Regions from separate parts of the Pseudomonas sp. KK18 genome, predicted to be linked through region 1. Evidence: predicted binding sites of a transcription regulator. Region 1 holds the regulator's gene; each other region holds the start of a gene.

The links. The regulator sigma-54, encoded in region 1, starts transcription at its own class of promoters, with help from an activator protein. The targets are predictions, from matches to a motif close to ANTGGCATNNANNTTGCTNT.
Region 2: the regulator sigma-54 is predicted to act here: its motif matches at 4,034-4,053, upstream of V6607_RS16740 (circularly permuted type 2 ATP-grasp protein).
Region 3: the regulator sigma-54 is predicted to act here: its motif matches at 5,966-5,985, upstream of V6607_RS24110 (flagellar hook-length control protein FliK).

What each region holds. Positions count from the first base shown of each region.
Region 1 covers NZ_CP146605.1:6,162,689-6,172,651, reverse strand. The annotation lists gene V6607_RS28015 (SLAC1 anion channel family protein) at 1-584, shown strand, start outside; gene V6607_RS28010 (HPr family phosphocarrier protein) at 605-877, opposite strand; gene rapZ (RNase adapter RapZ) at 894-1,751, opposite strand; gene ptsN (PTS IIA-like nitrogen regulatory protein PtsN) at 1,754-2,218, opposite strand; gene raiA (ribosome-associated translation inhibitor RaiA) at 2,231-2,536, opposite strand; gene V6607_RS27990 (RNA polymerase factor sigma-54) at 2,612-4,105, opposite strand; gene lptB (LPS export ABC transporter ATP-binding protein) at 4,290-5,015, opposite strand; gene lptA (lipopolysaccharide transport periplasmic protein LptA) at 5,015-5,587, opposite strand; gene lptC (LPS export ABC transporter periplasmic protein LptC) at 5,574-6,146, opposite strand; gene V6607_RS27970 (HAD family hydrolase) at 6,155-6,679, opposite strand; gene V6607_RS27965 (KpsF/GutQ family sugar-phosphate isomerase) at 6,680-7,654, opposite strand; gene V6607_RS27960 (ATP-binding cassette domain-containing protein) at 7,947-8,756, shown strand; gene mlaE (lipid asymmetry maintenance ABC transporter permease subunit MlaE) at 8,756-9,553, shown strand; gene mlaD (outer membrane lipid asymmetry maintenance protein MlaD) at 9,553-9,963, shown strand, end outside.
Region 2 covers NZ_CP146605.1:3,668,546-3,678,508, reverse strand. The annotation lists gene V6607_RS16755 (cytochrome c biogenesis protein DipZ) at 1-499, shown strand, start outside; gene msrA (peptide-methionine (S)-S-oxide reductase MsrA) at 645-1,340, shown strand; gene V6607_RS16745 (alpha-E domain-containing protein) at 1,494-2,444, opposite strand; gene V6607_RS16740 (circularly permuted type 2 ATP-grasp protein) at 2,447-3,856, opposite strand; gene V6607_RS16735 (hypothetical protein) at 4,270-4,815, shown strand; gene V6607_RS16730 (hypothetical protein) at 4,888-5,100, shown strand; gene V6607_RS16725 (hypothetical protein) at 5,112-5,252, shown strand; gene V6607_RS16720 (sodium:proton antiporter) at 5,256-6,602, opposite strand; gene V6607_RS16715 (hypothetical protein) at 6,701-9,963, opposite strand, start outside.
Region 3 covers NZ_CP146605.1:5,375,533-5,385,495, reverse strand. The annotation lists gene fliG (flagellar motor switch protein FliG) at 1-556, shown strand, start outside; gene fliH (flagellar assembly protein FliH) at 567-1,331, shown strand; gene fliI (flagellar protein export ATPase FliI) at 1,321-2,679, shown strand; gene fliJ (flagellar export protein FliJ) at 2,683-3,132, shown strand; gene V6607_RS24125 (STAS domain-containing protein) at 3,221-3,526, shown strand; gene V6607_RS24120 (fused response regulator/phosphatase) at 3,523-5,241, shown strand; gene V6607_RS24115 (Hpt domain-containing protein) at 5,272-5,619, shown strand; gene V6607_RS24110 (flagellar hook-length control protein FliK) at 6,035-7,405, shown strand; gene fliL (flagellar basal body-associated protein FliL) at 7,629-8,129, shown strand; gene fliM (flagellar motor switch protein FliM) at 8,139-9,107, shown strand; gene fliN (flagellar motor switch protein FliN) at 9,142-9,609, shown strand; gene fliO (flagellar biosynthetic protein FliO) at 9,611-9,963, shown strand, end outside.

The sequences.
Region 1 (9,963 bases):
TCTCGCGACTGTTGTCCGGTAATCAGGAGTCGCAATATGCGGTGCCTGCCTGGCTGATCCCGGGGGTGGCGGCGCTCGACATCGCGGTGACAGGTGCCCACATGCCCATGGCGTGGGCATACGAGTTCAATCTGTTCGCGATGGCGGTAGGGAGTGTGATTGCGCTGGTGTTCTTCACGCGAATTTTTTCACGTCTGGTTCACGAGCCGGTGATGGCCAAAGGTATGACACCTTCGCTGATGATACTTATCGCCCCCTTTGAAGTCGGCTTTCTGGCTTACACCAACTTCTTTGGCAGCGTCGACTATTTTGCCAGCGTGCTCTTCTACTTTGGCCTGTTCCTGTTTGGGGTGCTGGCATTCAAAGTATTCCGTCAGGCCGCGCCTTTTTCTCCTGCCTGGTGGGCAATCAGCTTTCCGATTGCGGCATTGAGCAACGCTGCGTTGAAATATGCCGATGCCAAAGGAGGCGTGATCCTGGAGGTGATTGCCTATCTGATCCTGGCTTTCCTGACGATCGCCCTGGCCGTACTGACGGTCAAGACGTTGAAGATTCTGTTCAACGGCAAACTGCTGTCCAACTGACGCAGGGGAGGGGTGATTACCTACTCGCCCTCATCAAAGAAATTATTGATCAACGCTACCAGGGCATCCATCGCTTCCTGCTCTTGCTCGCCTTCGGTCTTCAAATGAATCTTCGTGCCCTTGCCCGCAGCCAGCATCATCATGGCCATGATGCTTTTGCCGTCGACCATGGATTCCGGGGTGCGCCCGGCGCGGATCTGGCAAGGGAACTGCCCGGCGACGCCGACGAACTTGGCCGAGGCCCGGGCGTGCAGGCCCAGCTTGTTGATGATTTCAATTTCCAGAGCGGGCATCGCGGGGGTGTTCCTTTCAGCTGAGGTCGCGGTGGCGAACCTGGACGTTCTTGAGGGTTTGTTGCAGCACCTTGCCCAGGCGTTCGGTCAGGTAGACGGATCGGTGGTGGCCGCCGGTGCAGCCAATGGCGATGGTGACATAAGCCCGATTGCTGGCCGCAAAACGCGGCAGCCATTTGAGCAGGTAGCTGGAGATGTCCTGGTACATTTCCTCGACATCCGGTTGCGCCGCCAGGTACTCGGCCACAGGTTGGTCCAGCCCCGACTGATCGCGCAGTTCCGGCTTCCAGTACGGGTTGGGCAGGCAGCGCACATCGAACACCAGGTCGGCATCCACCGGCATGCCGCGCTTGAAACCGAACGACTCGACAAGGAACGCCGTGCCTGGCTCCGGCTGGTTCAGCAGACGCAGCTTGATCGCATCCCGCAGTTGATACAGGTTCAGGCTGGTGGTGTTGATCTTGAGGTCGGCCAGGTCAATGATCGGCCCCAGCAGTTTGGTCTCGTCCTCGATGGCTTCGGCCAGGGAGCGATGAGGGCTGCTCAACGGGTGGCGGCGACGGGTTTCGGAGAAGCGCTTGAGCAGGGTCTCTTCGTCGGCGTCCAGGTACAGCACATCGCAATGGATATGCTTGGCCCGCACTTCTTCGAGCAGTTCAGGAAAGCGTGTGAGGTGGCTGGGCAGGTTGCGGGCGTCGATCGACACGGCGACCAGCGGTTGCGCCAGCTCGGTATGAATCAACGCGCGTTCCGCCAGTTCCGGTAGCAGGCCGGCGGGCAGGTTGTCGATGCAATAGAAGCCGTTGTCCTCAAGAACATTGAGGGCCGTGCTTTTACCTGAGCCGGAACGGCCGCTGACGATGATCAAACGCATGATTAATGCCCGTTTTGTTCATCCAGGACAACCTGGTAGAGCGCCTCATTGCTTGAGGCACTACGCAGTTTGTCGCGTACGTCCTTGCGGTCGAGCATGCTGGCGATCTGCCGAAGCAGTTCCAGGTGCGCATCGGTGGCAGCTTGCGGGACCAGCAGCACGAACAGCAGGTCGACCGGCGCGCCGTCGATGGCGTCGAAATCGATAGGGGCGTCCAGGTGCAGCAGGGCGCTGACTGGAGACTCACAGCCTTGCAGGCGGCAGTGAGGAATGGCGATGCCGTTGCCAAAGCCGGTGGAGCCGAGCTTTTCACGGGCGATCAGGGCCTCGTACACAGCTTGCGTATCCAGTTCGGGCACTTCGCGGCCGATCAGGTTGGCAATTTGTTCGAGGGCGCGCTTTTTACTGCCGCCCGGCACGTTCACGAGGGAACGGCCGGGGGTCAGGATGGTTTCAAGTCGGATCATGGGTGGGGAGTGTTAGCGGCCAGTGCCTTGAAGAAGGCTCTGCTGCTTTTCCTTATGCTTTTTAAGTTGGCGGTCAAGCTTGTCTGTGAGCAAGTCGATTGATGCATACATGTCTTCATGTTCGGCATTGGCGACCACTTCGCCACCGGGTATCTGAAGTGTCGCTTCGATTTTCTGCTGAAGCTTGTCGACCTTCATGATGACCTGAACGTTGGTGATCTTGTCGAAATGGCCCTCAAGCTTCTTCAGCTTCAGCTCGACGTATTCGCGCAATGGAGGGGTGACTTCTACATGGTGTCCACTGATGTTGACTTGCATACAGCTTCTCCTTCGTTGCCAGTGCATAAAGCGGCGGGTAGGAATACCCGCCACTGGAACGCTATGGCCCGCCCGTCACATCAAACGCTTACGCTCGCTGGAAGGCGCGATCCCTAGGGACTCGCGGTACTTGGCGACGGTTCGACGGGCGACCTGAATGCCTTGTGCCTCCAGTAAACCAGCGATCTTGCTGTCACTCAACGGCTTTTTCTGATTTTCCGCGGCAACCAGTTTTTTGATGATCGCGCGGATCGCCGTGGACGAGCATTCACCGCCTTCGGAGGTGCTGACGTGGCTGGAGAAAAAGTATTTCAGCTCATATATACCCCGTGGGGTATGCATGAATTTTTGCGTGGTCACCCGGGAAATCGTTGATTCGTGCATGCCCACCGCCTCGGCGATGTCGTGCAGTACCAGCGGCTTCATTGCTTCATCGCCGTATTCCAGGAAGCCGCGCTGGTGCTCGACGATCTGGGTGGCGACTTTCATCAGGGTTTCGTTGCGGCTCTGCAGGCTCTTGATGAACCAGCGGGCTTCCTGCAGTTGGTTACGCATGAAGGTGTTATCGGCGCTGGTGTCGGCGCGGCGCACAAAACCTGCGTATTGCGGATTGACCCGCAGGCGCGGCACCGATTCCTGGTTCAGCTCCACCAGCCAGCGTTCGTTGTCCTTGCGCACAATCACGTCGGGCACGACATATTCGGCTTCGCTGGACTCGATCTGCGAGCCCGGGCGCGGGTTGAGGCTCTGCACCAGCTCGATGATCTGGCGCAGGTCATCTTCCTTGAGCTTCATGCGGCGCATCAGCTGGCTGTAGTCGCGGCTGCCCAGCAGGTCGATGTAGTCGGTGACCAGGCGCTGCGCTTCGCTCAGCCAAGGCGTCTTGGCCGGCAATTGGCGCAGTTGCAGCAGCAGGCACTCGCTGAGGTTGCGGGCGCCGATGCCGGCCGGCTCGAATTGCTGGATGCGGTGCAGGACGGCTTCGATTTCGTCCAGTTCGATGTCCAGTTCCGGGTCGAACGCCTCGAGGATCTCTTCAAGGGTCTCGTCCAGGTAGCCCTGGTTGTTGATGCAATCGATCAGGGTCACGGCGATCAGGCGATCGGTATCGGACATCGGTGCCAGGTTCAGCTGCCAGAGCAAATGGCTTTGCAGGCTCTCGCCGGCTGATGTGCGGGTGGTGAAGTCCCACTCGTCGTCATCGTTGCTGGGCAGGCTGCTGGCGCTGGTCTGGTAGACGTCTTCCCAGGCGGTATCCACGGGAAGTTCGTTGGGAATGCGTTCGTTCCATTCGCCTTCCTCAAGGTTATCCACCGTGGGGGCGGTTTCCTGGTAGGAGGGTTCCTGTACGTCGGGGTTGGGCTTTTGCTCGATGTTGTCGGCCAGCGGGTCTGCATTATCGAAGTCGTCGCCTTCTTCCTGGCGTTCGAGCATCGGATTGGACTCCAGGGCCTCCTGGATTTCCTGTTGCAGGTCCAGGGTCGACAATTGGAGCAGGCGGATGGCCTGTTGCAGCTGCGGTGTCATCGTCAGCTGCTGGCCCATTCTCAGGACTAGCGATGGTTTCATGGCAGGGGCTTAACACCTTATTCGCCGGCGCAATGCGCCATCCACGACAGGGCGCGTGAGCGCCAAACATAAGCAAATTATATGCCTGATATCGGGGGCTTTGCCTAGAGCGCGGTAACAATAAAAATACTGAGGTTTTTATTGACTACCGCGCTCCATGGCGAATGGCCTGATACCACCGTGTTTACAGGCGGAACTCGTGACCCAGATACACTTCCTTGACCAGTTCGTTGGCCAGGATAGTGGCAGAGTCACCTTCGGCAATCAGCTGTCCATCGTTGACGATGTAGGCGGTTTCGCAGATATCGAGTGTCTCACGGACGTTGTGGTCGGTGATCAACACACCGATGCCCTTGGCCTTGAGATGATGGATGATCTGCTTGATGTCGCCGACCGAGATCGGGTCGACACCGGCGAAAGGTTCGTCCAGCAGGATGAACTTGGGCGCCGTGGCCAGCGCACGGGCGATTTCCACACGACGACGCTCGCCGCCGGAAAGGCTCATGCCGAGGTTGTCGCGAATGTGGTTGATGTGGAATTCCTGCAGCAGGCTTTCCAGCTCTTTCTTGCGCCCGGCGCGGTCGAGTTCCTTGCGGGTCTCGAGGATGGCCATGATGTTGTCGGAAACCGACAGTTTGCGGAAGATCGATGCTTCCTGGGGAAGATAGCCGATACCCGCTTGCGCACGGCCGTGCATAGGCTGGTGGCTCACGTCCAGGTCGTCGATCAGGACGCGGCCTTGATCGGCCTGCACCAGGCCGACGATCATGTAGAAGCAGGTGGTCTTGCCGGCACCGTTGGGGCCGAGCAAACCGACGATCTGGCCGCTGTCGATCGACAGGCTGACGTCACGCACGACCTGACGGCTTTTATAAGCCTTGGCCAGATGCTGGGCTTTCAGGGTTGCCATTAATTCGCCTTCTTCGCGTCGGGTTTCGGCGCCGACTGGGCTGCGCCCGGTTTCTGCTTCGGCTGGATAACCATGTCGATACGCGGCTTCGGCGTGCTGATTTTCGAGCCGGTAGCACGGCCGGCCTGGGCGATCTGCTTCACCGTGTCGTAGACGATTTTTTCGCCGTCGGTGGTGTTGCCGTCATTGATGACCCGGGCCTGGTCGATCAGCACGATGCGGTTTTGCTGGGCGTGGTACTGGATCGTCTTGCCATAGCCTTTGACCGGCGTAGGGTCGCCCACTTTCTGCAGTTGTTCGAAATACGCCAGGTTGCCCACCGAAGTGACCACGTCGATATCGCCCGCCGGGGTACGAGTCAGTGTCACGGTGTTACCCGTCACTTTCATCGAGCCCTGGGTGATGATCACGCTGCCCGTGTAGGTCGCGATACCTTGCTTGTCATCCAGCTGCGCATCGTCAGCCTGAATGTGGATCGGTTGCTGGCTATCGTTCGGCAGAGCCCAGGCGCTCACGCTTCCCAGTGCTGCGCCCAGGCCGAGCAAAATAGGGAGGGTTTTAACGAGCCTCATACTGTCCTCTTACGTTCGATAGCAGGTGTATCCTGCTTTCTTTCAAATACGCTTTCATTCCCTTGCCAGTCGATACACCGCCAGCGCCGTCAATTCTAACGTCTTGCTCGGTCTGCGCATATTGCTTCTGTGGGAATACGGTCATGCGACTGCTGGTAATAATGGTGTCGCGGTTCTTGGCGTCAGTGCGGGCTACCCGCACCGAGTCAATCAGTTCCACTTGGGTGCCGTCCGGGTTGACCTCGCCACGCTCGCTGGTGACGTGCCACGGAAATTCGGCGCCGCGGTACAGGTTCATGTCCGGCTTGGTCAGCAAAGTGACCTCGGATGCCTTCAAGTGTTCGACCTTGTCGGAGGTCATTTCATACTGGACCTTGCCATCGGGCAGGTACTGGATGCTGTGGGCGTTGATGGCGTAATAGTCGATAGCACTCTCGTCAACCTGTGCAACCGGCTTGTCGAGGAAGCGCTCCGGGCTGATATTCCAGTAGCCGACCGCGAGGAAAACCGCGGCGATGACTGCAAGTATCAGGAAATTGCGAATCTTTTTACTCAGCATAAAACGCTCTATAGGTAGGCGGCGTGGGCCGCTTCAAGGCTGCCTTGGGCGCGCAGAATCAACTCGCAGAACTCGCGGGCGGCGCCTTCGCCGCCGCGGGCGGTGGTTACACCATGGGCGTGTTCGCGAACGAACGCCGCCGCATTGGCCACGGCCATGCCCAGGCCGACCCGGCGAATCACCGGCAGGTCGGGTAAATCGTCACCCAGGTACGCAACCTGCTCATAGCTTAGGTTGAGTTGGCCAAGAAGCTCGTCCAGAACCACCAGTTTATCCTCGCGGCCCTGATACAGGTGAGGAATACCCAGGTTTTGTGCGCGGCGTTCCACAACCGGGGTCTTGCGACCGCTGATGATGCCGGTTTGCACGCCCGCCGCCATCAGCATCTTGATGCCCTGGCCGTCGAGGGTGTTGAACGTCTTGAATTCGCTGCCGTCTTCCAGAAAGTACAGGCGGCCATCCGTCAGCACGCCGTCGACGTCGAAAATCGCCAGCTTGATGTGCTTGCCCCGTTGCAACAGGTCGGTGGTCATTTACATCACTCCCGCACGCAGCAAGTCGTGCATGTTCAGGGCGCCAACCGGACGGTCGTCGCTGTCGACCACCACCAGCGCCAGGATCTTGTGGTCTTCCATGATCTTCAGTGCTTCGGCCGCGAGCATGTCAGGGCGTGCGGTCTTGCCGTGAGGCGTCATGACTTCGTCGATGGTGGCGGTCTGGATGTCGAGGTTGCGGTCCAGGGTGCGGCGCAGGTCGCCGTCGGTGAAGACCCCGGCCAGCCGCCCGTCGGACTCCAGGATTACGGTCATGCCCAGGCGCTTGAGGGTCATTTCCATCAAGGCATCTTTCAGCAAGGTGCCGCGTGGCACCTGTGGCAGCTCGTCGCCGGCGTGCATGACGTTTTCCACTTTCAGCAGCAGGCGACGGCCAAGGGCGCCGCCCGGGTGGGAAAACGCGAAGTCTTCGGCGGTAAACCCGCGGGCTTCCAGCAATGCCACGGCCAGCGCATCGCCCATGACCAGGGCGGCGGTGGTGGAGGAGGTCGGTGCCAGGTTCAGCGGGCAGGCCTCGTGGGCAACGTGCACGTTCAAATTCACTTCGGCGGCTTTAGCCAGCGTCGAGTCCGGGTTGCCGGTCACGCTGATCAGCTGGATACCCAGGCGCTTGATCAGCGGCAGCAGGGTCACGATTTCGTTGGTGGTGCCGGAGTTGGACAGTGCCAGGATGATGTCGTCCCGGGTGATCATGCCCATGTCGCCGTGGCTGGCTTCGGCCGGATGCACGAAGAACGCGGTGGTCCCGGTGCTCGCCAGGGTGGCGGCGATCTTGTTGCCGACATGCCCGGATTTGCCCATGCCGACCACCACTACGCGGCCCTTGCTGGCCAGAATCATCTCGCAGGCGCGTACGAAATCCGCGTCGATATGGGCCAGCAAGCCTTCTACGGCTTCAAGCTCGAGGCGGATGGTGCGTTGTGCGGATTGAATAAGGTCGCTGGATTGGCTCATGTCTGAAATCGTATAGCCTGACGAAAAGTCGGCGATTATAACGGTAATGATCAATTCCCTCACACAAGTTCGTCAGGCTTTATTCAATCCACCTGTGGTTGAGATTGAACCTCAGCCAGGATTTTTTAGCTGTCCTGTTTCTGAACAAGCTCTGTTCCGGCCTTGGGGGCGCTGTACCAGCAGTGATATAGTTCGCGGCCAGTTCGGTCCGCACGGCCTTTTTGTCTATTCGGCGCAAGCATTTGTCGAAAACAAAGTGTCTGAGTGAAAGGCTGCATCCCAAGGAGTTTAGATGAGTGCCGATAACGCCTACGCGGTCGAGCTGAAGGGCCTTTCCTTCAAGCGCGGTACGCGCAGCATCTTCAATAATGTGGATATTCGCATTCCCCGCGGCAAAGTCACGGGCATCATGGGGCCTTCCGGCTGCGGCAAGACTACGCTGCTGCGCCTGATGGGCATGCAATTGCGCCCCTCCGCCGGTGAAGTCTGGGTCAATGGCCAGAACCTGCCGACCCTTTCGCGCAGTGACCTGTTCGATGCCCGCAAACACATGGGCGTCCTGTTCCAGAGCGGCGCGTTGTTTACCGATCTCGATGTTTTCGAAAACGTGGCGTTCCCGCTGCGGGTGCATACACAGCTGTCCGATGAAATGATTCGTGACATTGTGTTGCTGAAATTGCAGGCCGTCGGGCTGCGCGGTGCTATCGATTTGATGCCCGACGAGTTGTCCGGAGGCATGAAGCGTCGTGTCGCCCTGGCGCGTGCCATCGCCCTCGACCCGCAGATTCTCATGTACGACGAGCCTTTCGTTGGCCAGGACCCGATTGCCATGGGGGTGCTGGTACGCCTGATCCGCCTGCTCAATGATGCGTTGGGTATCACCAGTATCGTGGTTTCCCACGACCTGGCCGAGACCGCGAGCATTGCCGACTACCTATATGTAGTGGGCGATGGCCAGGTGCTGGGGCAGGGCACGCCTGAAGAACTGATGAACGCAGACAACCCGCGCATTCGCCAATTCATGACCGGCGATCCCGATGGCCCGGTGCCTTTTCACTTTCCGGCAGCGGACTACCGCTCAGATCTTCTGGGGAAGCGCTGATGCGCAAGACATCATTACTCGAAAAGGTTCGCCTTTTCGGTCGCTCCGGCATCGATATCATCGGTGTGCTGGGGCGTTCGACGATTTTCCTGTTTCATGCCTTGCTCGGCCGCGGCGGTATTGGCGGCGGTTTCGGCCTGCTGATCAAGCAACTGCACTCCGTGGGCGTGATGTCCCTGGTGATCATCGTGGTCTCCGGGGTGTTCATCGGCATGGTGCTGGCGCTGCAAGGCTTCAATATCCTCTCCAGCTACGGGTCCGAGCAGGCTGTTGGGCAGATGGTTGCCCTGACGCTGTTGCGTGAGTTGGGCCCGGTGGTGACCGCTCTCCTGTTTGCCGGGCGTGCCGGTTCGGCGCTGACGGCCGAAATCGGCAACATGAAGGCCACCGAACAGCTGTCCAGCCTGGAAATGATCGGTGTCGATCCGCTCAAGTACATTGTTGCCCCGCGCCTGTGGGCCGGCTTCATTTCCCTGCCACTGCTGGCGATGGTGTTCAGCGTGGTGGGAATCTGGGGCGGTTCCTGGGTCGCGGTTGACTGGCTGGGGGTCTACGACGGCTCCTACTGGGGCAACATGCAAAACAGCGTGACCTTCAGCGGCGACGTGCTCAACGGCATCATTAAAAGCATCGTCTTCGCCTTTGTAGTGACCTGGATCGCCGTATTCCAAGGCTATGACTGTGAGCCCACCTCAGAAGGGATCAGTCGCGCCACCACCAAGACCGTTGTGTACGCCTCGCTGGCGGTACTGGGCCTTGACTTCATTTTGACCGCCTTGATGTTTGGAGATTTCTGATGCAAAACCGCACTGTGGAAATCGGTGTCGGCCTTTTCTTGCTGGCTGGCATCCTGGCTTTACTGTTGCTCGCCCTGCGAGTCAGCGGCCTATCGGCCAGCCCCACCGCCGATACTTATAAACTTTACGCCTACTTCGACAATATCGCCGGTTTGACTGTCAGAGCTAAAGTGACCATGGCGGGTGTAACCATCGGCAAGGTCACGGCAATCGATCTGGACCGCGACAGCTTCACCGGCCGTGTGACCATGCAGGTGGACAAGAAGGTAGATAACCTGCCGACTGACTCCACTGCGTCTATCCTCACCGCTGGCCTGCTGGGCGAGAAGTACATCGGCATCAGCGTCGGCGGGGAATCTGCCCTGCTCAAGGATGGTTCGACCATTCATGACACACAGTCGTCGTTGGTG
Region 2 (9,963 bases), 2.5 Mb from region 1:
GATCGAAGCCGATGCCAAGGGCATCCAGGCCGCACCGGACATGAACGAAGTGCAGTCGCCGGAAACCTACCTGGGCTTCCAGCGCGCCGAGAACTTCGTGACCACCGGCACCCTGGGCACCGACAAGGTGGTGAACTACCCGGCAGCCGGCAACCTGGCCTTGAACAACTGGACCCTGGAAGGCCCATGGAACGTCGGCGGCCAGCAAGCCACCCTCGCAGCGGCCAACGGCAAGATCGTCTACCGCTTCCACGCCCGTGACCTGCACCTGGTGCTGGGCCCGGGCGCCGACGGCAAGCCGGTGCGCTTCAAGGTCAGCATCGACGGCCAGGCGCCGGGGGATGCCCACGGCACCGACGTCGCACCGGATGGCAGCGGCACCGTGACCGAACAACGCTTGTATCAACTGGTGCGCCAGCCGGGCGCGGTCAAGGACCGGACCTTCACCATCGAGTTCCTGGACCCGCAAGTGGCGGCCTATGCCTTCACCTTCGGCTAACCCATAGCGAAATTTGGCATGGTTAACCCGATCAATGTAGGAGCTGGCTTGCCTGCGATAGCGATCTTGAATTCACCACCTCAATCGCAGGCAAGCCAGCTCCCACAGTTGACCGCATTTATCCTGATGTTTCGGAGTGACTGAGATGAAACTGCTTAAGTACTTACCGGCCCTGGCGTTCGCCGCCTTTGTCGGCCACAGCTCGGCGTTCTCCTTCGGCCCGTCCGACGACGCCGTGGCCATCGCGCCGCCGGCCATGGACCTGCCGGCAGACGCGAACAACCTGCAAACCGCGGTCTTCGCCGGCGGCTGCTTCTGGGGCGTGCAGGGTGTGTTCCAGCATGTGCAAGGGGTGAAAAACGCCGTCTCCGGCTATGACGGCGGCGCGGCGAGCACCGCGCAGTACGAAAGCGTCAGCGGCGGCGACACCGGCCACGCCGAGTCCGTCGCCGTGACCTACGACCCGAGCAAGGTCAGCTACGGCAAGCTGCTGCAGATCTACTTCTCGGTCGCCCACAACCCCACGGAACTCAACCGCCAGGGCCCGGACAGTGGCACCCAGTACCGCTCGGCGATCTTTGCCCAGAACGCCGAACAGCAAAAAGTCGCCCAGGCCTACATCGCCCAGCTCGACGCCGCGAAAGCCTTCGACAAGCCGATCGTGACCAAGATCGAGATGGGCAAAGCCTTCTACCCGGCGGAGTCCTATCACCAGGACTTCCTGACCGAAAACCCGTCGTACCCCTACATCGTGATCAACGACCTGCCAAAGGTGGCCCAGCTGAAAAAATTGTTCCCTGAGCAGTACCGCGCAGAACCGGTACTGGTGAAAAACCAGTAGACCTATGATCGTTCCCACTCTCGACGCTCGTTCCCACGCTCTGCGTGGGAATGCCGCCAGGGCGCTCTGCGTCCGCTTTTGAAGTCGTGACGCGGAGCGTCACCGGATTCATTCCCACGCGGAGCGTGGGAACGATCAGCGTGGGAACGATCATCAGACGACTTCAAGGTAGGAGCTATGAATCGCCCGCGCCAACTCCCGCACGGTGTCGATAAAATCCGTCAACCGGCTATGCAGCCCATCCTCCAGAATCTCATCAATCCCTGTATACCTCAGCCGCGCCTCAAACTCCGCCGCCAAACGCTGGGCCGTACGCCCATAACTCCCCGGCAGGTCCGCCAGGATATGGCTCAACTCCTCGATACACGCATGCAACGAGCGCGGCACATCACTGCGCAACAGCAACAACTCCGACACCGACCGCGCATTCAGCGCATTCGGGTACAGCTCGGTATACGCCTCAAACGACGACAGCGCCCGCAACAACGCGCTCCACTGGTAATACCCGCGTGCCGAAAGGTCGCTGACTTCCTCGGACTCTTCCCCAAACATTTCATACCGCGCGTCCAGCAACCGCAACGTGTTATCCGCCCGCTCGACAAACGTCCCCAGCCGAATAAACCGATACGCATCGTTGCGCATGATCGTCCCGGACGTCGCCCCACGAAACAGGTGCGAGCGCTGCTTCACCCAGTCACAAAAGTGGCTGATGCCATGCCGCGCCAACCCGCCGGCCGCAATACTGCGCATCTCCAGCCAGGTGGCGTTGAGGTTTTCCCACATATCAGCCGTGATCCGTCCCCGCACCGCATGGGCATTACCCCGTGCAGCCCGCAGGCAGTTGTAGATACTGGCGGGGTTTTCCTCGTCGAGGGCGAAGAAGTGCAGCATGCGCTCGGCGTCCAGTTGCTGATGGCGCTCAAGGTAACTGTCCAGGGTGCCGCTGCTGAGCAGCGACATGGCCAACTCGTCCAGCCCGTCACTGCGCCCGGCCTGGGGCATCAACGACAGCGAATAACTGACTTCCAGCATGCGCGCCAGGTTCTCGGCACGCTCCAGGTAACGGGACATCCAATACAGATCTGCGGCGGTTCTACTCAGCATACTCAGCCCTCCACCACCCAGGTGTCCTTGGTTCCGCCGCCTTGCGACGAGTTGACGATCAATGAGCCTTCGCGCAGTGCCACGCGGGTCAAGCCACCCGGCACCAGGCGGGTTTCCTTGCCCGAGAGCACGAACGGTCGCAGGTCGATATGCCGCGGCGCGATGCCGTTTTCGACAAACGTCGGGCAAGTGGACAGGCTCAAGGTCGGTTGGGCGATGTAGGCATGAGGGCGGGCCTTGATACGCTGGCGGAAGTCCTCGATCTCGGCCGCGCTGGACGCCGGGCCCACCAGCATGCCGTAGCCGCCGGAACCCTGGGTTTCCTTGACCACCAGCTCCGGCAGGTGCGCCAGTACGTGGGACAGCTCATCCGGCTTGCGGCACTGGAAGGTCGGCACGTTTTGCAGGACCGGCTCTTCATCCAGGTAGAACCGGATCATTTCCGGCACGTACGGGTAGATCGACTTGTCGTCCGCCACGCCGGTGCCGATCGCATTCGCCAGCACTACGTTGCCCGCGCAGTACGCCGCGACCAGGCCGGGCACGCCGAGCATCGAATCGGGGTTGAAAGCCTGCGGATCGAGGAAGGCATCGTCGATGCGGCGGTAGATCACATCCACGGCCTTGGGGCCGTCGGTGGTACGCATGAACACCTTGAGGTCGTGCACGAACAGGTCGGCGCCTTCCACCAGCTCCACGCCCATTTCCCGGGCCAGGAATGCATGCTCGAAGAACGCGCTGTTAAACCGGCCCGGCGTCAGCACCACCACATTCGGGTTGTCCAGGCGGCTGGAGCTTTTCAGGGTCTTGAGCAGCAGGTTGGGATAGTGGTCCACCGGGGCGATGCGTTGCTTGGCGAACACCTCGGGGAACAGGCGCATCATCATCTTGCGGTCTTCGAGCATGTAGCTCACGCCGCTGGGGGTACGCAGGTTGTCTTCGAGCACGTAGTAGGTGCCGTCGCCATCGCGCACCAGGTCGACCCCGGAGATGTGCGAATAGATATCGCGGTGCAGGTCCAGGCCGACCATGGCCTTCTGGTAACCCTCGTTGCCCAGCACCTGATCGGCGGGAATGATCCCGGCCTTGATGATGCGTTGGTCGTGGTAGATGTCGGCAAGGAACATGTTCAGCGCATTCACCCGCTGGATACAGCCGCGCTCGATGACACTCCACTCACTGGCGGGGATGCTGCGGGGGATGATATCGAAGGGGATCAGGCGCTCGGTGTCTTGCTCGTCGCCATACAGGGTGAAGGTGATCCCGGCGCGGTGAAACAGCAGGTCGGCTTCACGGCGGCGCTGGGCCAGCAGTTCTGGCGGCGTGTTGGCCAGCCAGCGGGAGAATTCCTGATAATGCGCACGGCAAACGCCTTGTGCGTCATTCATTTCATCAAAGAAAGATCGAGCCATTCCAATTACCTTGTCAGTGCCGGGACTAACTGCGCTTTGGCACTGCCGCTTTAGAAAACGCATTTTTTTATGAGCCCGTGGCTGATGGTGCCAGCAGGCCTGGTCCTTACTTTCTTTTGGGGTGGGCTCTGGGTCGGGGGGTAACGATTGCTCCTGTATCCGGGCAGATAAAGGACTAAAGCAATGCCTGTGCCATCCACCTGGTGGCGAGGGAGCTTGCTCCCGCTGGGCTGCGCAGCGGCCCCAAAAAGGAATCAAACCGCTGCGCACTGGAGCGCTGTCCCGGTCCAGCGGGCCCAAGCTCCCGCGTCACCGATGCGGCCCTATCGCCTCAAAACGGTGCACTGATTACTTGAACTTTGCACCAGCCCGGTTCTTCTAAACTGCTTCAAATGCCAGCACGGAGCACGGATGTGCCCAGAATCATCTCACCCGACACCCCGGAATCGAGCCTGACCGACCACAGCGAACACAACGCTAAGATTTTCGGTTCGCCCAAGGACCGTCTCGACTTTTACCGGCGTGAAATCCAGTACGAAACCAGCATCCTGGCCAACCGCACCGACGCCTACCTCACGGCCCAGTCATTCCTGGTGATCGCCTTCGTGTCCGGCATGGGCAACCTGAACCCCGAATGGGGCAAGCTGTTCACCCTGGTGGTGCCCGTGTTCCTGGCGACCCTGGGCATTCTCAGTTCCCTCAACGCCTGGCCGGGGATTCGGGCGGCCTACGAAATCATCGACCACTGGCATTACAAGCAGAGCGAACTGCTGCGCAGCGAGCCGGTGATGGGCCTGGCCTACGATGAGTCGCCACTGTTCAGTGAGATGGAGTCGTCCCACAAGGGCTATCGCAAGTCGCTGTTGTTCTCGATGCGCGCGCCCTGGCTGTTCATGGTGTTCTGGGTGATGCTGGGGGCCTACGCGTTTTACATCCAGGTGGACAATCCCGGCTCATAAGCAATTGGAACTTCACCGACCCGCACGGGACCTTACCTTTACGCAGTCTGCGTTTTCCAACAGAGGTGAGCCATGAGCACAGACAACGACCCGCAAACCAGCAATCGTAACGATCCCGCCATCGACCGCGGCGAACCGGCCCCCGGCACCGCGGCCGACGCGCCAAAAGACCCCAAGCCTGCCAGCGACCCCAAGGCCAAGGAAAACGACTACAGTCCAGACTTCAAGCCCGAGCGCGAGCCCAAGCCTGAAACCGATGCCGATATCGATACCCAAGGCGGTTAGAGGAGACGGTGATGTCAGTTGAAATAGACGAAGACGATGAACTCAATGACCCGGGCAATGAAGACCCGGGTTCATTGATGGATGATGCCGAAGTACCGCTTAACGACCTGGATGATGCCGCTGACGTCGGCAACACTGAAAACCAGGAGTAGACGTCATTGTTGTGCCTGGGCACGTCGTTCATACCACGCCAGCATCGGCTGCGTGCTGAGACCATGAACGACGATGCTCAGGGCAATGACTGACAGCGTCAGGTTCACCGCGACCGCGCTGCTGGTGCCCACCAGCCCGTGGTTGATGGCATAGAACAGGTAGTAGATGCTGCCGATCCCGCGAATCCCGAACCAGCCCACCAGCCCGCGCTGATGGCGATTCAGCAAGCTGCCCCAGGGTATCGACAGCACGCTGAGGGGGCGAATCACGCAAAACAGCACCGCCCCCACCGCCAGCGCCCGCCAGTCCCAATGGCTGACCAGCACCACGCCCAGCAGGGTCACCAGGAACACTTCCATCGAACGCTCCACCAGCCCACCAAAGGCGAGCATGTCGCCCATCATCACCCCGGCGGCGATTTGCGTGTCCTGCAGTTGCCCGACATCGCCATGCAACGCATGCTCCGGCTCAACTTCCATGTGGCCAACCACCGGCTGTGCCAGATGTTCCGCCGGGGTTTGTGAGTTGCCGGTGGACTTGAACTCGGCCTGGCGCAGCCCGAGGCCGGCGGCAAATACCGACAGGAAGCCGTAGCCGCCGATGGCTTCGGCCACCACATAGGCGAGGGCGATCAGGGCCAGCGTCAGGTAGTCATTCGGTGACAGGGTGCTGTCGGCGTTGGTGATACGCATCTTCAGGGTGACGCGACCGATGCCACGCCCCATCCAGTAGCCCACGAGCAACCCGGCAGGTACGGCCCAGAGCAGGTTTTTCAGCACCCAGCCGCCCAGCCAGTCACCGTCGAGCCCGCCGTGCTGCATGAAAAACAGCGCAAAGATCACGAACGGGAAGGCCGTGCCGTCGTTCAAGCCTGCCTCACCGGAAAGACCGAAGCGCAGCGCGTCATAATCCTGCGCGTTATTGACCTGCACCAGGCCCGCGAGCACCGGGTCGGTGGGCGCAAGAATCGCCCCCACCAGCAGTGAAACCCCCCACGACAACCCCAGCAGCCAATGCAGCACCAGGCACGTCCCGAGGATGGTCAAGAGCATCACCGGCCCGGCCATGCCAAACGCAATGCGCCAGGTTCGGTGCTTGAGGGGCAGGCGCAGTTTCAGCCCGCTGACGAACAGCGAAAACAGCACCGCGACTTCCGTCAGGTGTTCCATCCAACTGGCCGAGGCCTTGATGTCCAGATGCAGCAGGTCCATGCCCAGCGGGCCGATACCCACGCCGAGCAACAGGCACACCGCCGAGGTGGTGACCGGCATCCAGCGCAGGTAGGAGGAGGTGAGGGCGAGGGTGAGCAACACCGCGCCCAGTACGGCCATCCATAGGATGAAGGTCATTGAATAGTCCCGGGCATGGTCTGTGTGAACGTTTGAGGTTTGCCGGGAGAGAGAGGTTCAAAAAACGCGCATTGCCTGCTCGGGCAATGCGCGGTTTGTCAGGTCGCCAGGCGTGTTACGTTGGCATTGAGGGTGCTGTTTGGGGTGAAGGAAAAGGTGAACCCCGAGTCGAGAAACTTTTGCAGCCCGTCATTATCAAGACTGAATACCGTTGCACCGACCGATTGATCAAGAGTGCCAGTGGCATCGAACATGGCTTTGTCCAGGCCGGCTTGGTTGGTGTTGTAGATATAGAGCTTTCCATCACTGCTCTTTTGAATATAGGCGGTGTGTACGATATTGCCGTCTGCTTTATTGCTCATGAAGTTGATAACGCCTGATTCGGTAATGTCCGCGGGCCTGAATACGGCGCTGGTATTCTCGACAGTAATACCCATCAGATCCTTGTAGCGTTGCGTGTAATTGGAATCCCCGCTCCTGACCACACTGCCCAGCACGGCCTCGCGAGTTTTCAACGGGAGTGCATTGTCTGCCATCCCGACGAACATGGTTTTTTCGTAGCAGATTGTCCCGGTGTATCCCGTTTTTGCATGGAGCTTCTCCAGTTTGTCGCGAAGCGCTTCTACCGGCACGGCGTCAGCTTTGAAATTTTCCAGCGGCTCGCCAAAGGGCTGTCTGGTTTTCACATTCAAGGCGTGCCAATTACCGGTGGCGTCATCAAACTTCGCAAACACCTTGGCTTCTTCGGTCGCATTGGCCGCCTTGTAAGTGCCTTCGGCAATGCCGGGCTTTTTCGCCAGTGACGTCAGGTCGACACTGCGCAAGGCGCCACGCAGATGATTGACGCCGTTACGTCCAGCGGTCAGCGTGGTGCGCCCCAGCTTCAATGCACTCCGGGCCAGATCATCAGCCCCGCTCAACGGATTGAAACTCCCCAGCGCCGCGCGCCCGACAATCTTCGCGCCCTGGGCGAACTTGCTGAAAGCCGATGCGCCGGCGGCCACGGCCTTGGCCCCCCTGGCTGCCGCACCGAGGCCCACGGCAAACCCAAATATATCCAGGGCCAGGTCGCCGACACCTTCGCCGATGTTGCCGTTTTGAAAGTTGACGATTGCCGACCTCAAGGGGATCAGGTTGAGGAGGAATTCATTGACTTTCTTGTAAAATGGAACCTCGGTATCAAGCGTGGTGAGCCCCTCGGCCTCTTTTTTGAATGACCGAATATCAACATCCTTCAACATGGCATCGGCAATATAAGACGTTCGGGCACTGCCAAAGCTCTTGGGGTTGGCGGCCTGGATTTTTTCATCCGTCAACCCGGGTGCGTACTCGCCCGAAGGTATGACTTCTTCCAGGTCTTTATGGTAATGGGTGTGATTGGAAGGCTGTTTGCCTGCCGTGAAGTCACCCAGGTCCGTACGCTCGGTAATCTTTGCGGTCCTGAGATTGATTTCGTAGATGTGCACCTGGTTGTTGCGCCTGGTTTTCACCAGCAGGCAATTGTCGTCGGGCACCCGCTTGCGGGTTTCCTTGCCAAAGTTGTCCTTATCGACGTCGACTTCCCTGACCACTGTGATTTCGCCGTATTCCAGGTTTTTACGGTCTTCTTCAGGGAGCCGCGAAACCATCCACTTGACCTGGGTCGCGACGCTTTTTTCGATGCCGTCGGCGTATTCCCCGAACGCGTCCTGGAACACGTTCGGCATACTTGGCAGGTCTTTGGTTTTTTCCAGCACCTCGCTGAGGTTCAACGTACTGGATGAGGTCACCCAATGATTGTCAGCGGGGGGCGGGGGCCCAATTCCAAGTACCCCTACGGCCGGTGGTTCTTCGACGCCAGGTCGATGGTGAAGCGCGTCCTTCATATACAAGTCGAGGATCGAATAAGGCCCCGGGAAATCGCTATGGGCGGGTTCCAGCGTGATGCTCTTGTCTTCCAGGGTTGCCGTATCCATGCCCGGCAGGGCTTTGCGCAACTGCTCCAGGGCCATTTCCTTGCGTAATGGCATCGGCATGCTCTGTGTTTGACTGGCCGCGCTCAGCTCGGTGATCTGCGCATCGAATGCATCGCGTACATCATTCATTTGGCCTTCGGTCACCGGATACGGCATACCGTTCGCGCTTCCCCAATCCTTGAGCGCCTCTTGCTGGGCGGCATATTCGACATAACGCTCCTGGGCGGAGACCGGCGCGACCTCAGCGTGGAGCATGACCTGCCCGTAGGACATCCCTGCGGTTGAACCCGGAGACTGCGCTTCGATGCGTTCTACCGCGGTGACAAAACTGACCCAACTATGGGAACCCGGGGTGACCTGGTCCGGGATGTCTTTAACCAGGAACTCCGGAGCGCGGGTGGAGAGCAGCAGATGCGCTTGTAGCGCCGCTGCCTCGGGTGACGATGCCTTGCCGGTGCTGACAAGATGTTCGGCCAACCGGCTGACGATACCGGATGCGGGTTTGCCCCAGGTACTGTTCCCGGTCACGGCAAAACCGGCGATGTGATGCCTGGACCTGGGGTCTGTCGCGCGGAACGAGTTGTCTTTGTCCACACTCATGGCCGCCAACAGCCAATCAGTGGCACTGCCTTTGATGGACTGCGCGTCAAATTTTGCCTGGAGGGCCTCGCCCAACGCCTTGCCCTTGGGGGAGCGGATCAGCGAGTCGAGCACCCGCTGCGGGTCAGCCAGCTCGGAAGGCGTGAACGACTTGCCCTGCATGAGGTATTCCACTACGTTCCTGGCGCCGTTCAAATCAACGTCGCCGATCTTGCCGCGGCGCAGGTCGGACCGCAGCTGATTCGCCGCCTCGGGCGCAAGCGGGGGCTGCCATTCCAGCGCACCGCCATAATTGCCATGGAGCGGCGCCTGGAGTTCAGGCCTGAGCAGATAATTCGTCAGGTTCTCCACCTCCTCGGGCGTGGTTGGCACGTCCCAGCCATTGATCTCAAGGAATTCCTTGAGGCTAATGGTGCTCCCTGAGTCGGTGCTCCCGACCTGGCGGTAAGCGCTGTCGGGGTGAAGCTCGACTTTATTCTTTTGCAGGTAGTCGAGAACGTCACCGCTCCCAATGCTGCCCGATCGAATCCGCTCAAGCAGGTAATTGAGTTCACGCCCCACGGTGTTCAGCGTCTGGGTATTGCCCACCAGGGCTTTCTGGCGCTCAACCTCATCCTCACCACGGGTTTCGTGCAGGTCCGCAAAACGCGGGCCGCTCACGCCGGTAAAAGCCTTGTCGCGCGCCAACTCATCTGCACGCTCGTGGGCATGATCCGGCAGGATATGTTCTTGCTCTTTGTAGAATTGGCTCACCAACCACAGGGGGGCACTGTTGCTGTTTTGGGAGAGCGGCGGTTTGAAGGGGA
Region 3 (9,963 bases), 790 kb from region 1:
CGACCATAAGGTGCGCCTGGATATCATCCTGCGCGTCTCGTCGTTGAACACCGTACAGCCGGCGGCCCTGAAAGAATTGAACACGATTCTCGAGAAGCAGTTCTCGGGCAATTCCAACGCTTCGCGCACCACCCTGGGCGGCATCAAGCGTGCGGCCGACATCATGAACTTCCTCGACAGCTCGGTGGAAGGCCAGTTGATGGACTCGATCCGCGAGATCGACGACAGCCTGTCGGTGCAGATCGAAGACCTCATGTTCGTGTTCAACAACCTCTCCGACGTCGACGACCGTGGCATCCAGGCGTTGCTGCGGGAAGTCTCCTCCGACGTGCTGGTGCTGGCCCTCAAGGGCTCCGACGAAGGCGTCAAGGAAAAGATCTTCAAGAACATGTCCAAGCGGGCTTCCGAACTGTTGCGCGACGACCTCGAGGCCAAGGGCCCGGTGCGCGTCAGCGACGTGGAAACTGCACAGAAGGAAATCCTCACCATTGCCCGCCGTATGGCCGAAGCCGGAGAAATCGTTCTCGGTGGGAAGGGCGGCGAAGAAATGATTTAAGGCGCCGCGCATGTCGAACAAAGATGAGACGCCCAGCGATCTGATTCGCGCACGGGACGTCGGAGGGTTCGACGTCTGGTCGCTGCCCAGTTTCGACCCGCATCGCCCGGAGCCTGAGCCGGAGCCGGTAGAAGAACCCCCGGCCGAGATGGAAGAAGTGCCGCTGGAGGAAGTCCAGCCACTGACCCTGGAAGAGCTCGAAAGCATTCGCCAGGAAGCCTACAACGAAGGTTTCTCCACCGGCGAGAAGGACGGTTTTCGCAGCACCACCCTCAAGGTCCGCCAGGAAGCCGAGGCCGCGCTGAGCGTCAAGCTGGCCAGCCTGGAAACCCTGATGGGCAGCCTGTTCGAGCCCATCGCCGAGCAGGACTCGCAGATTGAAAAAGCCATGGTCGGGCTGGTGGAGCACATCACCCGCCAGGTGATTCAGCGCGAATTGGCCCTGGACTCCACGCAAATCGAAAGCGTGATGCGCGAAGCCCTCAAGCTGCTGCCCCTGGGCGTCGGCAATGTGCGGCTGTACATCAACCCGCAGGATTTCGAACAGGTCAAAGCCCTGCGCGAGCGCCATGAAGAAACCTGGCGCATCGTCGAAGACGCTGCGCTGCTGCCCGGTGGTTGCCGGGTCGAGACCGAGCACAGCCGCATCGATGCCACGGTGGAGACGCGCATCACGCAGATCATGGCCAAGCTGTTCGATCAGTTGCACGAGCAGGCGCTGCACCCGGCAGAGCCGGACTTGAGCGTCGAGCTGGACACCCCCGATGCGCCTTGATCGCACCAGCTTCGCCAAGCGCCTGGGTGGCTATGCCGAAGTCACCGAGTTGCCCGGCCAGCCGATCCTGGAGGGCCGCCTGCTGCGCATGGTCGGCCTGACCCTGGAAGCCGAAGGCCTGCGCGCCGCCATGGGCAGCCGCTGCATGGTGATCAACGACGACAGCTACCACCCGGTGCAGGTCGAAGCCGAAGTGATGGGGTTCTCCGGCAGCAAAGTATTCCTGATGCCCGTCGGCAGCGTTGCCGGCATTGCCCCCGGCGCTCGCGTGGTGCCGCTGGCCGACACCGGCCGCCTGCCGATGGGCATGAGCATGCTCGGCCGCGTGCTGGATGGCGCCGGGCGCGCCCTCGACGGCAAGGGCGGGATGAAGGCCGAAGACTGGGTGCCGATGGACGGCCCGACCATCAACCCGCTCAAGCGCAACCCCATCAGCGTGCCGCTGGACGTGGGCATTCGCAGCATCAACGGTTTATTGACGGTGGGCCGCGGCCAGCGCCTGGGCCTGTTTGCCGGTACCGGCGTCGGTAAGTCGGTGTTGCTGGGCATGATGACGCGCTTTACCGAGGCCGACATCATCGTGGTCGGGCTGATCGGCGAGCGGGGCCGGGAGGTGAAGGAATTCATCGAGCACAGCCTCGGCGAAGAAGGCCTCAAGCGTTCGGTCGTGGTGGCCTCGCCGGCGGATGACGCGCCGCTGATGCGCCTGCGCGCCGCGATGTACTGCACACGCATCGCCGAATATTTTCGCGACAAGGGCAAGAACGTCCTGCTGCTGATGGACTCCCTGACCCGTTTCGCCCAGGCCCAGCGGGAAATTGCGCTGGCCATCGGCGAGCCGCCGGCCACCAAGGGCTATCCGCCGTCAGTGTTCGCCAAGCTGCCCAAGCTGGTGGAGCGTGCCGGTAACGCCGAAGCCGGTGGTGGTTCGATCACTGCGTTCTACACCGTACTCTCCGAGGGCGATGACCAGCAGGACCCGATTGCCGACTCGGCGCGGGGCGTGCTCGACGGGCACATCGTGCTGTCCCGGCGCTTGGCCGAAGAAGGGCACTACCCGGCCATCGACATCGAAGCCTCCATCAGCCGGGTGATGCCGTCGGTGGTCACCCCGGAGCACATGATGCGCGCGCAGCAGTTCAAGCAACTGTGGTCGCGTTATCAACAGAGCCGCGACCTGATCAGCGTCGGCGCCTACGTGGCCGGCGGCGATCGCGAGACCGACCTGGCAATTGCCCTGCAACCGCAACTGGTGACGTACCTGCGCCAGGGCCTCAACGACAAGATCAGCATGGGTGAAAGCGAGGCACACCTGGGCACCATCTTCACGCCGGCGCCGGGCGGATAAACCATGGCCAACACTCGCGCCGCGCGCCTTGCCCCGGTAGTGGACATGGCCGAAAAAGCTGAAAAGACCGCCGTCCAGCGCCTGGGGTACTTCCAGGGCCAGGTTCGCCTGGCGGAAAGCAAGCTGGGGGACCTGGAGCGCTTTCGCGGCGAGTATCAGCAGCAGTGGATCGAGCGTGGCAGCAAGGGCGTCTCCGGGCAGTGGCTGATGGGCTACCAGGGCTTTCTCAACCAGTTGGAAACCGCCGTCGGCCAGCAGCGCCAGAGCCTGGCCTGGCACCAGGCCAACGTCGACAAGGCCCGCGACAGCTGGCAACAGGCCTATGCCCGGGTCGAAGGCCTGCGCAAACTGGTGCAGCGCTACATCGACGAAGCCCGTGCACTGGAAGACAAGCGCGAGCAGAAATTGCTGGATGAATTGTCCCAGCGTCTTCCCCGCCAAAACCCCTATTAACCACGCCCTCGCTCCTACACGGATTTGCCCACTTCCCTATCACCTGCTACACCTTGTTGCACATTGCCAATGACAAGGAAGCAGTCGTATGTCAGTCGAATCAGAAGTGTCCCTGGACGGGACGAAGTTGACGATCACCGTCAGGGGGCGATTCGATTTCGGTAGCCACCAGGCCTTTCGTGATGCCTACGAGCGGTTCTATAAGGTGCCCGAGATCTACGTGGTGGACTTGAAGGAAACCACCTACATGGACAGCTCGGCCCTGGGCATGCTCCTGCTGTTGCGTGACCATGCCGGAGGCGACAATGCCGAAGTGCAGGTGGTCAACGCCAACTCCGATGTGCGCAAGATCCTGGCCATTTCCAACTTCGACAAACTGTTCGACCTCACTTGAGCGTCCTGGCCCCGGTCCTCGAGGCGCTGACGGTGTTGATCGCCGAAGACAGCGCCGCCGACCTGTTGTTGCTGTCGACCATCGTGCGCCGCCAGGGCCACCAGGTGCTGACCGCCAGTAACGGCCAGGAAGCGGTCGATGTGTTTACCCGTGAACGGCCGCAGTTGGTGTTGATGGACGCCCTGATGCCGGTGATGGACGGCTTCGAGGCGGCCCGCCAGATCAAGCAGCGGGCGGGGGAGGCGCTGGTGCCGATCATCTTCCTCACCTCCCTGCGCGAGAGCGAAGCCCTGGCCCAGTGCCTGGATGCCGGGGGTGACGACTTCCTGGCCAAACCCTATAACCAGGTGATCCTGGCGGCAAAGATCAATGCCATGGATCGCCTGCGTCGCTTGCAGGCCACGGTGTTGCAGCAACGCGACCTGATCGCCCGGCACCACGACTACCTGCTGCAGGAGCAGCGAGTGGCCAAGGCGGTGTTCGACAAGGTGGCCCACTCGGGCTGCATCAACGCCGCGCCGAATATTCGTTATGTGCAGTCGCCCTACGCGCTGTTCAACGGCGATTTGCTGCTGGCCGCGTACACGCCGTCGGGCGATATGCATGTGCTGCTGGGGGACTTTACCGGCCACGGTTTACCGGCGGCGGTCGGCGCCATGCCCCTGGCGGAAGTGTTCTACGGCATGACTGCCAAGGGCTACGGATTGGCGCAAACCCTGCGGGAGATGAACGCCAAGCTCAAGCGCATCCTGCCGGTGGACATGTTCTGTTGTGCCACCTTGCTGTGCCTCAGCGCCCAGCGACGGGTGGTGGAAGTGTGGAATGGCGGCATGCCCGACGGCTACGTGCATGACGTCACCACCGGCAAGCGCACGCCGCTGGTGTCGCGGCATTTGCCATTGGGCGTGCTGGCGGCCGAGGCGTTTGATGACCGCACTGAAGTCTGGCCGATGGCGCTGGGTGACCGAGTGTTTTTGCTGTCGGATGGTGTGCTGGATACCGCCGATGCCCATGAACAGTTGTTTGGCGCCGAGCGGTTGCAGCAGGTGTTTGCGGCCAATCGCGAGCCGGACCGGTTGTTCGAGGAGATCGAACAGGCCCTGGCGGGTTTTCGCGGTGAGGTGCGCGATGACATCAGCATGGTGGAGATCAGCCTGCAGGCGGATGAGCCGTTGCGTTCGTCGTCGGTGGTGTATTCCGACAGTGGGCAGTCGTCGCCGCTGGATTGGTCGGTAAGTTTTGAGTTTCGTGCCGAGACGCTCAAGTCCTACAACCCTTTGCCGTATTTGTTGCAGTTGCTGTTGGAGATTCATGGGCTGCGGGAGCAGAGCGGGGCGTTGTACAGCGTGATGGCAGAGTTGTATTCCAATGCGCTTGAACATGGTGTGCTGGGGCTGGATTCGCGGCTCAAGCGGGATGCACAGGGGTTTGCTGCGTATTACCGCGAGCGTAATGAGCGGCTGGCGCGGTTGGATAGCGGGTATGTGCGGGTGCACCTGGATGTGGTGCCGACCGGGGAGGGGGGGTGTCTGACGCTGCGGATCGAGGACAGTGGGGCCGGGTTTGATGTGGATAAGGTGCTGGCCAGGCCGCTGGATGTTGACCGTCTGTCTGGTAGGGGATTGAGCCTGGTGCGCCAGTTGAGCAGCGATGTAGGCTGGTCTGACGGCGGGCGGTGTGTGTGCGTGGAGTTTTCATGGAAGGCTCTGGCATAATCCGCCGATTCTTGATCAAGGAGCGAACAAGTGGCAGAGATTCATCTGGACCCCGATGTGCTGACTGGCTTGCAGGAGGTCATGGAGGGCGAGTATCCGAAGCTGCTCGACACTTTTCTCGATGACTCGCAAAAGCGGGTAGAGGCGTTGCGCCGGGCTCGGGATGATGCCAAGGCGCTTGGGCGGATTGCGCATAGCTTCAAGGGGAGTAGCGGTAATCTTGGGGCGGTGCGGTTGGCTGAGCTTTGTCAGTTGCTCGAGGATAAGTCCGCCAAGCCTGTGGTTGCGGATTTGGCGCAGTTGGTGGATGAGATTGACCATGAATTCGCGCTGGTGCGGCCGTTGTATGAGCATGAGCGGGGGCGGTTTCAGCTCTGACGCTTTTGGTGTGTATATCCGTTTCTTCGGTAACGGCGGCTTATGGTTTCGCTCTTGCAGCGAGTCACTTTGCAAAAGCGGCACAGTAACCAAAGCGCTCTGCCCCATCAAAAACCAGAGCGAAAGCAGAGCTGCTTTTCTGTGGGAGCGGGCTTGCTCGCGAAAAACCTGAGAGCGCCGCGTTCATCCAGAATGCCCGCGTCATCGTTAACGACCTTCGCGAGCAAGCCCGCTCCCACATTTGGACCGTGCCCGCTTTTGATTTGGCTGTTGCTTTTGCTCTTCAACACTCAAGACCCCATACAAGCCATCACCCAAATAACGGATATACACCCTTAAACCAAAACCTGGCCCAACTCTTGCTCTACCTCCTGTTACCGCACCCTCGACCCCTGTGCGGCGGAGACTCTTGACTATGGCAATCACCCCGAATTCGCTCCTTCAGGCAGCCCTTGCGGCCAAGCCTCAAGCGCCCGCTGCCAATCCACCGGCAGTGGCTGCGAACCCGCGGGACAAGGCCCCGGGCTTCGCTCAGGTGTTCGCCAACCAGGCCCCTGCGCCTGCGGCAAAACCTGTCGACACCCCCATCAAATCCACCCGCGACAAGCCTGCGGACAACAGCTCCAAGCCCGCCGCCAACAACGACAAGCCTGCCGCCGGTACCCCATCGGTTGCCGATAACGGCAAGACTTTGCCTGCCAACCCGCCGGCCAAGGCGGACACCCCGGACACCACCGCCAAGTCAGACGACGATGCCCCGGCAGACGATCCGTCCCTGGCCCAGCAACCTCCGGTCGACCCCGCCGTAGACCCGGCGCTGATAGCCGCGGTAGTCCCTGTCCCCGTCCCCGCTACGCCGGCGCCCGTCGAGACTCCGACGCCGACCACCGCGAAGGATGACAAAAACCAGCCAGTCGTGGCGCCACCGATGGCCGCGACCGACGACGCCAAGCCCGCCTTCGACCCCGAGGCCGATCCGCTGGATGCAATGCCCGCCGTGCGCCTGGCCATGGAACAGGGCGGACACGTGTCCGCCAGCAGCCAGGCCCCGGCAAAAACCGCCCCGGCCCCGACCCAGGATCAGCCGACTGCCGCGCAAAACTTCGTCACAGGCCTGGCCAATATGGTCGACCAGCAAGCGTCCAAGGACAGCACCGACCAGGGCGGCGACAAAGCCTTTGCCGGTCTGATCGACGGCGGCCTCAAGGATTTGAAGGACGCCAGCAGCGACACCCGTGTCGATGACTTCGCCAACCGCCTCGCCGCGCTGACCCAGGCTGCCACGCCGAAAACTGCGAATGCCCTGCCGCCGGTGGCCAACGCGCCATTGGCCATGCACCAGAGTGGCTGGACCGATGAGGTGGTGAACCGGGTCATGTACCTGTCCAGCGCCAACCTCAAGTCGGCAGAGATCCAGTTGCAGCCCGCTGAACTGGGTCGCCTGGACATCAGCGTGAAGATGTCCGCCGACCAGCAGGCGCAAGTCACCTTCATGAGCGGCCATGCGGTGGTGCGTGAAGCCCTGGAAAGCCAATCGGGCCGCTTGCGGGAGATGTTTGCCCAGCAGGGCATGGGCCAGGTCGACGTCAACGTGTCGGACCAATCCCGTGGCTGGCAGGGGCAGCAGGGCCAGGACCAGCAACAGCAGAACCAGGCTCGCGGCGTCAGCGGCAGTGGCGGGCGGGGTGATGGGGTTGATGGCGGCGGTATCGGTGAGGTGGCTGAAGTGGCCGCGCCGGTGGTGCAGTCGGTGATTGGCTCCAGTGCCGTGGACTACTACGCCTGATCCGAGGTCTGGCGATGATCAAAATGTGGGAGCGGGCTTGCTCGCGAATACGGAGTGTCAGTCACCGTTACAGGTGCTGATCCACCGCTTTCGCGAGCAAGCCCGCTCCCACATTGGTTTTGCAGTGTCGGCGAAACCGTGACCGAACTGACAACTCTGGCATAACACTTGCTCTTGCCTTTCCCCAGAACTATGAATCCCAGAATAGTGACGGATTATTGGCATGGCGAAGAGCGACGACGCAGCAAAAGCACCCGCAGGCAAGGGCAAGCTCAAGCTTATCCTGCTGATTGTCCTGGCCTTGTTGCTGGCGATCGGCTTGTCCGTGGGGGCTACCTGGTACTTTATGCACAGTGCCCAGAGCAAACCGGCCGCCACGGCCGAGGTCAACCCCAACGTCAAGCAACCGGCAATCTTCGAGCCGATGCTGCCGGCGTTTGTCGCCAACTTCAATCAGAACGGCCGTCAACGCTACCTGCAGGTGAGCATTACCCTGCTGGCGCGTAACCAGGCAGACCTGGATGCCCTCAAGGTGCACATGCCAGTGATCCGCAACAACCTGGTGATGCTGTTTTCCGCCCAACCCTTCGACACCCTCGCCACCCCGGTGGGCCAGGAAATGCTGCGCCAGAAGGTCACTGCCAGCGTGCAGGAAGTGGCCCAGAAGGAAGTCGGCAAACCTGTGATCGAGCAGGTGCTCTTCACTAATTTCGTATTGCAGTAGGATCACGACATGGCCGTGCAGGACCTGCTGTCCCAGGATGAAATCGATGCGCTGCTCCATGGCGTCGACGATGGTCTGGTACAGACCGAAATGGCTGCCGAGCCCGGCAGCGTCAAAAGCTACGACCTGACCAGCCAGGATCGCATCGTCCGTGGACGCATGCCGACCCTGGAAATGATCAACGAGCGTTTTGCCCGTTACACCCGTATCAGCATGTTCAACATGCTGCGCCGCTCGGCGGACGTGGCGGTGGGCGGCGTGCAGGTGATGAAGTTCGGTGAGTACGTGCACTCGCTGTACGTGCCCACCAGCCTCAACCTGGTGAAGATCAAGCCGCTGCGCGGCACCGCGCTGTTCATCCTCGACGCCAAGCTGGTGTTCAAGCTGGTGGACAACTTCTTCGGCGGCGATGGCCGTCACGCCAAGATCGAAGGCCGTGAATTCACCCCGACCGAGTTGCGGGTGGTGCGCATGGTGCTGGAGCAGGCCTTCATCGACTTGAAGGAAGCCTGGCAGGCGATCATGGAAGTCAATTTCGAGTACATCAACTCGGAAGTGAACCCGGCCATGGCCAACATCGTCGGCCCCAGCGAAGCCATTGTGGTCTCCACCTTCCACATCGAACTCGATGGCGGCGGCGGCGACCTGCACGTGACCATGCCGTACTCGATGATCGAGCCGGTGCGCGAAATGCTCGATGCCGGTTTCCAGTCCGACCTCGACGACCAGGACGAACGCTGGGTGAAAGCCCTGCGCGAAGACCTGCTGGACGTCGACGTACCCCTGAGCGCCACCGTGGCCCGTCGCCAGCTGCGTTTGCGGGATATTTTGCACATGCAGCCGGGGGATGTGATTCCCGTCGACCTGCCGGAAGAACTGATCATGCGCGCCAACGGCGTGCCGTCGTTCAAGGTCAAGCTCGGTTCTCACAAAGGCAACCTGGCGTTGCAAGTGATCGAACCGATCAACCGTCGCTGATCCACCTTAATTTCTGCTCCGCCGAGGACATGTAATGGCTACCGAACACGAAAACACTTCCGCCGAAGACCAGGCCCTGGCTGACGAGTGGGCGGCTGCCCTGGAAGAAACCGGCGATGTCGGCCAGGACGATATCGATGCACTGCTGGCGGCCGATGCAGCCACTGCACCGGTCGGCAACCGCCTTCCCATGGAAGAGTTCGGCAGCGTGCCGAAGAACAATGACCCGGTGACCCTCGACGGTCCGAACCTGGACGTGATCCTCGATATTCCGGTGTCGATCTCCATGGAAGTCGGCAGCACTGAAATCAACATCCGCAACCTGCTGCAGCTCAACCAGGGGTCGGTGATCGAGCTGGACCGCCTGGCCGGCGAGCCGCTGGACGTGCTGGTCAACGGCACGCTGATCGCCCATGGCGAAGTGGTGGTGGTCAACGAGAAGTTCGGCATCCGCCTGACCGACGTGATCAGCCCGAGCGAACGCATCAAGAAGTTGCGTTGATATGAAGCGCTCATTGGTAGGACTGTTATCGACGCTGCCCTTGAGCGTAATGGCAGCAGAACCGGTTGCCCAGGCGGCTGCGCCGGCACTCGGCAGCGGTGTGGGCGGGCAACTCACCCAGTTGGTGCTGGGGTTGTTGCTGGTGGTGGGGCTGATCTTCGTGCTCGCCTGGGTGTTGCGCCGCGTGCAGCGCATCGGCCCGGGCAATGCCCAGGTCATCGAGCTGGTGGGTTCACGCGCCCTTGGCCCGCGGGACAGGCTGGTGCTGGTGCAGGTCGGCGACGAGCAGATCCTGCTGGGCATCACCCCCGGTCGCATCACCCCGTTGCACGTGCTCAAGTCGCCTGTGGAAGT